One region of the Actinomadura sp. B10D3 genome, then DNA from elsewhere that is predicted to be linked to it. Evidence: riboswitches for the same ligand, from Rfam matches in the RefSeq annotation. Region 1 holds a riboswitch; the other holds the start of a gene.
What was found. A riboswitch is a leader RNA that binds a small molecule or an ion and turns the genes downstream of it on or off. The one in region 1 is predicted to bind cobalamin.
Positions count from the first base shown of each region.

Region 2: another riboswitch for cobalamin. It lies ahead of ABGB11_RS05640 (ribonucleoside-diphosphate reductase subunit alpha); the one in region 1 lies ahead of metE (5-methyltetrahydropteroyltriglutamate--homocysteine S-methyltransferase).

Region 1 covers NZ_JBDPLY010000026.1:64,074-68,559, forward strand. The annotation lists gene metE (5-methyltetrahydropteroyltriglutamate--homocysteine S-methyltransferase) at 57-2,288, opposite strand; cobalamin riboswitch at 2,410-2,587, opposite strand; gene ABGB11_RS31175 (DUF397 domain-containing protein) at 3,053-3,244, opposite strand; gene ABGB11_RS31180 (helix-turn-helix transcriptional regulator) at 3,241-4,053, opposite strand; gene ABGB11_RS31185 (ATP-binding protein) at 4,159-4,486, shown strand, end outside.
Region 2 covers NZ_JBDPLY010000002.1:499,885-504,370, forward strand. The annotation lists gene ABGB11_RS05620 (hypothetical protein) at 1-33, opposite strand, end outside; gene ABGB11_RS05625 (copper resistance CopC family protein) at 135-671, opposite strand; gene ABGB11_RS05630 (YcnI family protein) at 668-1,381, opposite strand; gene ABGB11_RS05635 (hypothetical protein) at 1,460-2,080, opposite strand; cobalamin riboswitch at 2,185-2,402, shown strand; gene ABGB11_RS05640 (ribonucleoside-diphosphate reductase subunit alpha) at 2,525-4,486, shown strand, end outside.

The DNA of each region.
Region 1 (4,486 bases):
CCCCGCCCGGCGTCGCGTGGCCCGGCGGGGGGGGCGGGCCACGCGACCCCCGGGCGTCAGCCCGCGATCTCCTTCCGGACGCGCCGGGCCGCCGTGACGAGGTTGCGCAGGGACGCCTCCGTCTCCGGGTAGGCGCGGGTCTTCAGGCCGCAGTCGGGATTGACCCACAGCCGCGCGGGCTCCACCGCCCGGAGCGCGCGCCGCAGGTTCTCCTCCATCTCCTCCGCGGACGGGACGCGCGGGGAGTGGATGTCGTACACGCCGGGCCCGATGCCGTTCTCGTACCCGGCGGCGCGCAGGTCGCCGACCAGCTCCATGTGGGAGCGGGCCGCCTCGACGCTGGTGACGTCGGCGTCCAGCTCGCCGATCGTCCCGATGATCTCCCCGAACTCCGAGTAGCACATGTGCGTGTGGATCTGGGTGGTGTCGGCGACCCCCGAGGTGGCGAGCCGGAACGCACCGACCGCCCAGTCCAGGTAGGCGGGACGGTCGGCGGCCCGTAGCGGCAGCAGCTCGCGCAGCGCGGGCTCGTCCACCTGGATGACGCGGATCCCGGCCGCCTCCAGATCGGCGATCTCGTCCCGCAAGGCGAGGGCGACCTGGCGGGCGGTGTCGGCGAGCGGCTGGTCGTCGCGGACGAACGACCACGCCAGCATCGTCACCGGACCGGTCAGCATCCCCTTGACCGGCTTGCCCGTCAGCGACTGCGCGTACGTCGCCCACTCGACCGTCATCGGACGGGGCCGCGCTACGTCGCCGTGCAGGATCGGCGGGCGGACGTACCGCGACCCGTACGACTGCACCCACCCGTGCTCGGTCGCCGCGTACCCGTCGAGCTGCTCGGCGAAGTACTGCACCATGTCGTTGCGCTCCGGCTCGCCGTGCACGAGGACGTCCAGCCCGAGCTCCTCCTGCAACGCGATGACGCGGGCGATCTCGTCCTTCATCGCCTTCTTGTAGGCCTCCTCGCTGATGCGCCCGGCACGGCGGTCGGCGCGGATCTTGCGGATCTCGGGCGTCTGCGGGAACGAGCCGATCGTGGTCGTGGCCAGCGCGGGCAGCCCCAGCGCCTTCCGCTGGGCGGCGAACCGGGCGGCCCGGTCGCCCCGCCGCCCGTCGCCGAGCGCCTTCACGCGTTCGCGGACGGCCCTGTCGACCGCCGGCCTGGTCGCCGTGGCCTCGGCGGGCACGTCCTCGCGCAGCGCACGCCCGAGCCCGACGACCTCACCGACCTTCTGCCGGGCGAACGCGAGCCGGCTCCGGACGTCCTCCGCCAGCGACGTCTCGGCGTCCAGGTCGATCGGGACGTGCATCAGCGAACACGACGTGCTCACCACCAGCCGGTCGACCAGCCCGAGCAGCGAGGCGCAGGTCGCCCTGGCCCGCCGCTGGTCCGTCCGCCAGACGTTGCGCCCGTCGACCACGCCCGCGACGAGCGTCTTGCGAGGCAGCCCACCCACCGACGCCAGCACGTCGACGTTCTCGGGCCCCGCGACGAAGTCGAGCCCGACCGCCTCGACACGGCTCTTGGCGAGAACGCGCAACGCGTCCACGCCGACTCTGCCGAAGTAGGTGGCGACCATCAGCCGCGGCCTGCTGGTGAGGCGCCCGAGCCCCGCGTAGGCGCGGGCGAGCGCGTCGATCTCCTCGGACGTCCGGTCCTCCACGAGCGCGGGCTCGTCCAGCTGCACCCATTCCGCGCCCGCCCCGGCGAGCCGCTCCAGCACCTCGGCGTACACGTCGAGCAGCCCGTCGAGCAGGCTCAGCGGGCGGAACCCGTCCACCGCGGGCTTGGCCAGCAGCAGGTACGTCAGCGGCCCGACGAGCACGGGCCGCGTCTCGATCCCGAGCGCCTTCGCCTCCCGGTACTCGGCGAGCGGCTTGGCCGCCGCCCCCTCCGCCAGCCGGAACCGCGTCCCCGGCCCCACCTCGGGCACGATGTAGTGGTAGTTGGTGTCGTACCACTTGGTCATCTCCAGGGGCGGGACGTCCTGGACACCGCGCGCCATGGCGAAGTACCGGTCGAACCCGGTCAGGTGGCGATAGCGGTCGGGAATCGCATCGACCCACACGCTGGTGTCGAGCACGTGGTCGTAGAACGAGAACGTGTTGGACGGGACGCTGCCGAGCCCGGCGTCGCGCAGCCGCGTCCAGACGTCCGCCCGAAGGCGGGCACCGGTCTCGGTGAGCGCGCCGGCGTCGATGCGTCCGGCCCAGTGGTTCTCGGTGGCGACCTTGAGTTCCCGGTTCGGGCCTATCCGGGGATATCCGAGGATCGTGGTGTTCATGGCGGCTTCCCTCGCTCTGCCACGGGCGGACACGCGGGAAGGGCGCACGGCACGGCGTCGCCGTGGCGCGGACCGTCCCACGAGGCCGCGGACCACCGCACGCCGGCCGGCGCGCGGGCGGAGGCAGGTCTTCGGACTCGCGGGCATCGCCTCTCCGAGGCGTCCTACTGGCCGTCGCTTCCCAGGCCGCGTGGCCCAGTGCGTGATGACGGCGGTCGTTCCCGCTCACCGCTGCGGGGCAGTCCCGGACTCGCACCGGGTTCCCTCTTACGACGCTCACGCAGAACGCGAGCGAACCATCCGCACTCCCACCCTACCGACCCCCAGGCAGGTCGCCTGACCGATGATTCCTCCGCGCCGTGCCCGCGCCGAGCGTGGCAAGTCGGTCGGTGGTCCGCGTACGTTCGGCTGGCAGGAAGACCGGATCAACCTCGAACCCGAAGAGGCCGGCCTCTCCGCACCGAGAAGAACAAGGCCGAAGCTGCGGCGGACACCCGACGCAAGCGCGCTTCGACCGACATCGCCGACATCCGGCGGCGCTGGTACCTGGCTGAGGTAGACGGCGGGCTCCCGCTTTCCGTCAAGCGCACGTACGTCCGGGAAGCGTTCCACGCGGTGATCGTCCACCCGCAGGCAAGGGACGGGCGACCTTCAACCCCGACCTCCTCGAACCGGTCTGGCGGGACGACTGAGGGAAAGAGGAGAGCCCCTGTCCGCTGCTGGCTGATGGACGGGGGCTCTCTATGCCTGTGGGGGTAGCCCTATTAGGGCACGTCGTGGGCGCCGTGCTTGATGGCCTTTGCTAGCTGGCGGAAGAGCTCGGCCGGAAGCGTGATGTGGGGGCCGCTCGGGTCCTTGCTGTCGCGCACGCCGATGTTTCCAGAGAGGTTCGCAACCTCCACGCAGTCGGACTGCGCGCCCGTACCGCTGCGCTTCGACTTGCGCCACTGGGTCATGTGTACTTCTCCAATTCGGCCTCCAGGAGGGCCCGAGTCGGGCCGACCGGGGCGGCGATGTCGCTAACCAAGTCGTACCTTACTGCCACCTCTTGGACGTCGAACGGGTCCATGAGGAAGCGGCCACGCGTCGCCGCTTCGGTGTAGGCGAGATCCCGGTCTCCGACCGTGAGGATCTTGAAAGGGCCGTCAAGCCCTGGATGCGCCCCCGCGCTCTTCTCCACAACTCGGACGCTGACGTGGGGAAGCTCGCTCAGCTCGATCAAGCGGGCGAGTTGGCCGCGCATGACGTCAGCGCCCCCCACCACTTGTTCAACCGCTGCCCAGCCGAGCAAGGCCGCCACCCTCGGGGGCTTCGGCTTGTCGAACACGGCTGCCTGTCGTGCCAGTCGCCGCTCAACGGTTGCTCGGGGGTCGTCCGCCGTTCCAGCGTTCAGCGCGGCACTCGCGTACTCCGGCGTCTGGAGCAGACCGGGGACGACTGACGCCTCCCACATCCTGATCCGTGTTGCGCGAGCTTCGAACTCGGCGAGTTCCAACAGCCAGTCACCATCGTCGGCGCGCTCGGCGAACCCGATCAGGGCCGTGAACATGCCGTCCGTGTTCCACATGCGATCGATGATCTCCGCGTGCTCCCGTTTGAGCCTGAGCCGGTCGGACTCGTACCTGGAAACAGTGGAACGGTCACACCCAAGCAGGTCGGCGAGAGCCTGCCCGGACAAATGGTGCGCTTCGCGATAGCGGCGCAGGTGGACCGCAATGAAGTGCCAAAGCGACCTCGTCGAGTCGAGCGATTCCCGCGCGTGCATGACCCCTCCCACATGTTGCGGACCGTTCCGGAACGTAGCGAGCGTAGCCCGATGCGGGCACGCTTGACAGCCGAAGCAACCGGAGACGTTCCGAAGGTCGTAGCGATGTCCGCACCCGCCCCCGAAATCCCGACACTCCTTCTCGACCCCGACGACTGCGCGCCAGCACTAGCGCGAGACTTCCTCGCCGCGCAGTTCCGCGAGTGGGGTTCCACGGACGACTTCGTGGGGCGGCTGGTCGTGAGTGAGTTGGTGACCAACGCATGGCGGCACGGCGACGGTCAGATCATCGTGCGGATCTTCCGCGACGTCCGTGCGGCCTTGGCGGTAATCGAAGTGTGGGACCAGGGGGAGGGGCTCCCGGCGGTCGGCCCCGAGGACTTCGAAGCGACCTCGGGACGGGGCCTCCTACTGATGTCGCAACTCGTGCACG
Region 2 (4,486 bases), on a different contig from region 1:
GTCCGGGAGGCCGGTCTCGTCGGCCGCGTTCATCGATGCTGTAGCGGATGTACTCGACGATCATGACGGCCCCCACGTGCCTCCGGTCGGGTAATCACCGTAATCCTGTAATCACCCGACCGGAAGGCGGTGGGTCAGTCCGCGGGGGCGGAGGAGCGGCGGAGCCAGGCGACCACGCCGGCCGCCGCCGCCAGGACCAGCGCGATCAGGCCGATCCAGAGCCAGCCCGACGACCCGCCCGACTCCTGCGCGGACGCGGCCTTCGTCGCGGACGGCGCCGGCGCGGCGGGCCGGGCGCCGCCCGATGACCCCCGCACGGTGAACGCGTAGGAGCCGCTCACGGGGTGGCCGTCCGCCGACACGACACGCCAGCCCACCGTGTACTCGCCGTTGGGCAGCGCCCCGGTGACCGCCTGCGTGACCTTGTTGTCGACCGCGCGGGGCGGCCCCGCCTGATACTGCCGGTCCGCGGCGTCCGTCAGCACGACGCGCGGCAGCCGGATCGGATCGGAGTAGGTGAGGACGATCTCCGACGGCGCCGCGACCGTCGCGTCCTTCGCCGGGCTGGCGCCGGTGAGCGCGGCGTGCGCCGAGGCGGGGGGCGCGGTGAGCGCGAGCACCGTCCCGGCGGCCGCGGTGCCCGCGGTGACCCGGAGCGCCGCCCGGGTCATGCCCGGCTCCGCGCCCTGGTCACGCCGTACGCGCCGACGCCGATGCCGATCACGCCCACCGCGAGGCCGGCGCCGCCGAGCAGCCGCGCCGTCCCGTCATCGGCGGACGCCGCGGGCCCGCTCGCCGAGACGGGCTTCACCTGGGCGCTCAGGCCGGTTCCGGTCGCGGTGCCCTCGGGGAGCAGCTTCAGGACCGGCGACGGGTGCTCCGGCTCCGCGGCCCCCTCGGCCGGAGGCTCCTCCCACTTGACGACCTCGCCGCCCGTGTAGGTCTGGTCGGCCTTGAAGACGAGCTGGCCGGTGTCGGTGGGCAGCGGTCCGAGCGAGACGTCGAACTCCTGGAACCGGCCGGGCTCGATCTCGCCCCCCGACCAGGTGATCTCCGTGATCGCCTCGGTCAGCTCGGCGCCGTGCGCCTGGATCGGCTTCGGGAGCTTGGACTTCTTCGTCTTCACCGTCCAGCCCGGGGTCGGGCGGACCGACACCGACGCCAGCGGATGGTCGGCGGGCAGGTGCACCACGACCTTGGTCGTGGACGCGTCGTCGCGCTCGTTCGGCACGCGGAACGAGACCTTGGCGTACGAGCCCTGCTCGGCCGCCTTCGGGTTGACGGTGACGTGCGCGGACGCGGCCGCGGCGAACCCGATCACGGCCATGGAGGCGAGCGACGCGACGGCGCCTGCGCGCCGGGCGCCTGGAAGGAAACGCATGGAGGAACTCCGTTCGAGTCGTACGGGAAAGGCCGGACGCGCCAGGAAGCGGCGTCCGGTGATGTACTGCGCTCGGGCTCAGAGGTGAGCGAGCGCCCTCGAACGCGGCGGGGGACCCCGCCGGACCACCTGGTGCCGCAGGGACCGGCCGGTGGCCGTGATGGCGGCCGGTGCTCGCGCCGTCCGGCGGGGACGCGCCGGCGGCTCGGCCGGCTCGACGGCGAGGAGGGCCAGGAGCAGCCGGATCGGACGGTTCGCCAGCGCGGCGACCTGCCGCGCCAGCGCCCACGCGGCCCGCTCGCCGCGGCGCAGCCACCAGGCCGCGACCAGCGCGGCCACGCAGTGCGCGAGCGTCATCGCGAGGCCGCTCCCGGCGCCGCCCTGGGCCGCCCCGCCGGCCATCGCGGCGTGCGCCTCCGGCATGTGATGCCCCGCCGGCCCGGACGCGGCGGCGAAGAGCGTGTGCAGCGCGAACTGCCCGCCGAGCAGCCCGCCGAAGATCGTCGCCAGCGAGCGCTCATGGCCCGCCAGCACCGCCGTCACGCCGAGGACCGCCGCGAACCCCGCCAGCGCCGACCAGGCCGGGACCGGCACCCCGCTCGCCAGGACGTGCCCGAGGGTCGCCAGCGTGACGCACACCGTGGCGAACACCACGGCGCGCGCGGTCCTGAACAGCGGCTGCGAGGCGGGCGGGGGCATGGCGCCACCATCGTCCCACCCCGGGCCGGGGTCGCGCATCCGACCCGGCGAATCCGCGACACACCCAACATCTTGGGGTTGTGCAAAGATCGTCGACTACATGTAGGGTTCAATCCCGTGCTGGTACGCCCCCGCCGCACGTGCGGCGGGGGCGTCGTAAGAGGGAACCCGGTGCGAGTCCGGGACTGCCCCGCAGCGGTGAGCGGGAACGACCGCCGTCATCACGCACTGGGCCACGCGGCCTGGGAAGCGACGGCCAGTAGGACGCCTTTCGAGGCGGCGCCCGCGAGTCCGAAGACCTGCCCGCACGACCGGTTCGGGGTCCGTGGTCGGCCCCCGGATCGCCACGTCCAGGCCTCGCGGGTGGGCCGGGGGCGGAGCGCGGCATGCCGCCGCGTCCCCGTTCGCATGCCTCCGCGAGGCGGCTTGCGAGGGGAGATGCACGTGACACAGGCTCTGGCCGCGCCGCCTTCGGCGCCGATCGCCGCCGAGGTCGAGGCGGCCTGCGACGGGGTTCCCGGCGTGGACGCCGGACGGCTGCTCGCCGCCGTCCGGGCCGCCGGCGGCGACGACGCCGGCGCGCTGCGGGACCTGGCGATCGGCGAGGCCGCCGCCCTGGTGCCCGCCGAGCCCGGCTACTCCAGGGTCGCCGCCCGGCTCCTCGGCGGCCGGATCCGGGACGAGGCCGCGTCCGCGGGGGTCCGGACGTTCGCCGAGTCGGTCGCCGCCACGCACCGGGAGGGCCTGCTGGCGGACGCTCCGGCGGCGTTCGTCGCCGCGCACGCGTCCGCGCTGGACGCCCTCGTCGACGAGTCCGCCGATGACCGGTTCGAGTACTTCGGGCTCCGGACGCTCTATGACCGGTACCTGCTGCGGCATCCGCGGTCGCGGCTCGTGCTGGAGCGCCCGCAGCACTTCCTTCTGCGGGTCGCGTGCGGGTTGTCCGAGACCGTTGGCGAGGTCGCGGAGCTGTACGGGCTGCTCAGCACGCTGGCGTACCTGCCCAGCTCGCCGACGCTGTTCAACTCCGCGGCCCGCCGCCCGCAGCTGTCGTCCTGCTTCCTGCTCGACTCCCCGCGGGACGAGCTGGAGTCGATCTACGAGCGGTACGGGCAGATCGCGCGGCTCAGCAAGTACGCGGGCGGCATCGGCGTCTCGTGGACGCGGGTGCGGTCGCGCGGCTCCCTGATCCGCGGGACGAACGGGCACGCGAACGGGATCGTCCCGTGGCTGCGCACGCTCGACGCGTCCGTCTCCGCCGTCAACCAGGGCGGCCGCCGCAAGGGGGCGGCCTGCGTCTACCTGGAGCCGTGGCACGCCGACGTCGAGGAGTTCCTGGAACTGCGCGACAACACCGGCGAGGACGCGCGCCGCACCCACAACCTGAACCTGGCCAACTGGATCCCGGACGAGTTCATGCGCCGCGTCGAGGCCGACGGGACGTGGTCCCTGTTCGACCCGAAGGAGGTCCCCGAGCTGGCCGACCTCTGGGGCGAGGCGTTCGACGAGGCGTACCGGGCGGCGGAGAAGGAGGGGCGGTTCGTCCGGCAGATCCCGGCCCGCAAGCTCTACGGCCGGATGATGCGCACGCTTGCGGAAACGGGCAACGGGTGGATGACGTTCAAGGACGCCGCCAACCGCGCCTGCAACCAGACCGCCGAGCCCGGCCAGACCGTCCACCTGTCCAACCTGTGCACCGAGATCCTTGAGGTGACCGCGGACGGGGAGGCGGCCGTCTGCAACCTAGGCTCGGTGAACCTGGCCGCGCACGTGGACGCCTCCGGGATCGACTGGGAGCGGCTCCGCTCGACCGTGCGCACCGCCGTCCGGTTCCTGGACCGCACCATCGACAGGGGCTTCTACCCCACGCCGGAGGCGGAGAAGGCGAACCGCAAGTGGCGGCCGGTCGGTCTCGGCGTGATGGGCCTCGCGGACGTGTTCTTCACGCTCCGCCTGCCGTTCGACTCGCCCGAGGCGCGCGAGCTGTCCACGCGGATCGCGGAGGAGATCGCGCTCGCCGCCTACACCGCGTCCGCCGACCTCGCCGCCCTGCACGGACCGCTGCCCGCCTACGGCATGACGCGGACGGCCCGCGGCCGGCTTCACCCGGACCACTTCCCGGAGGCGGTGCCGTCCCGTCCGGACGCCTGGGAGGCGCTCCGCGCGCGCGTCGCCGACGTCGGGCTCCGCAACTCGCTGCTGATCGCGATCGCCCCGACGGCCACGATCGCGTCCATCGCGGGCTGCTACGAGTGCATCGAGCCGCAGGTGTCCAACCTGTTCAAGCGCGAGACCCTCTCCGGCGAGTTCCTGCAGATCAACCGCTACCTGGTGGACGACCTGAAGGCGCTCGGGCTGTGGACGCCCGCCGTCCGAGAGGCGATCAAGAAGGCGAACGGCTCCGTC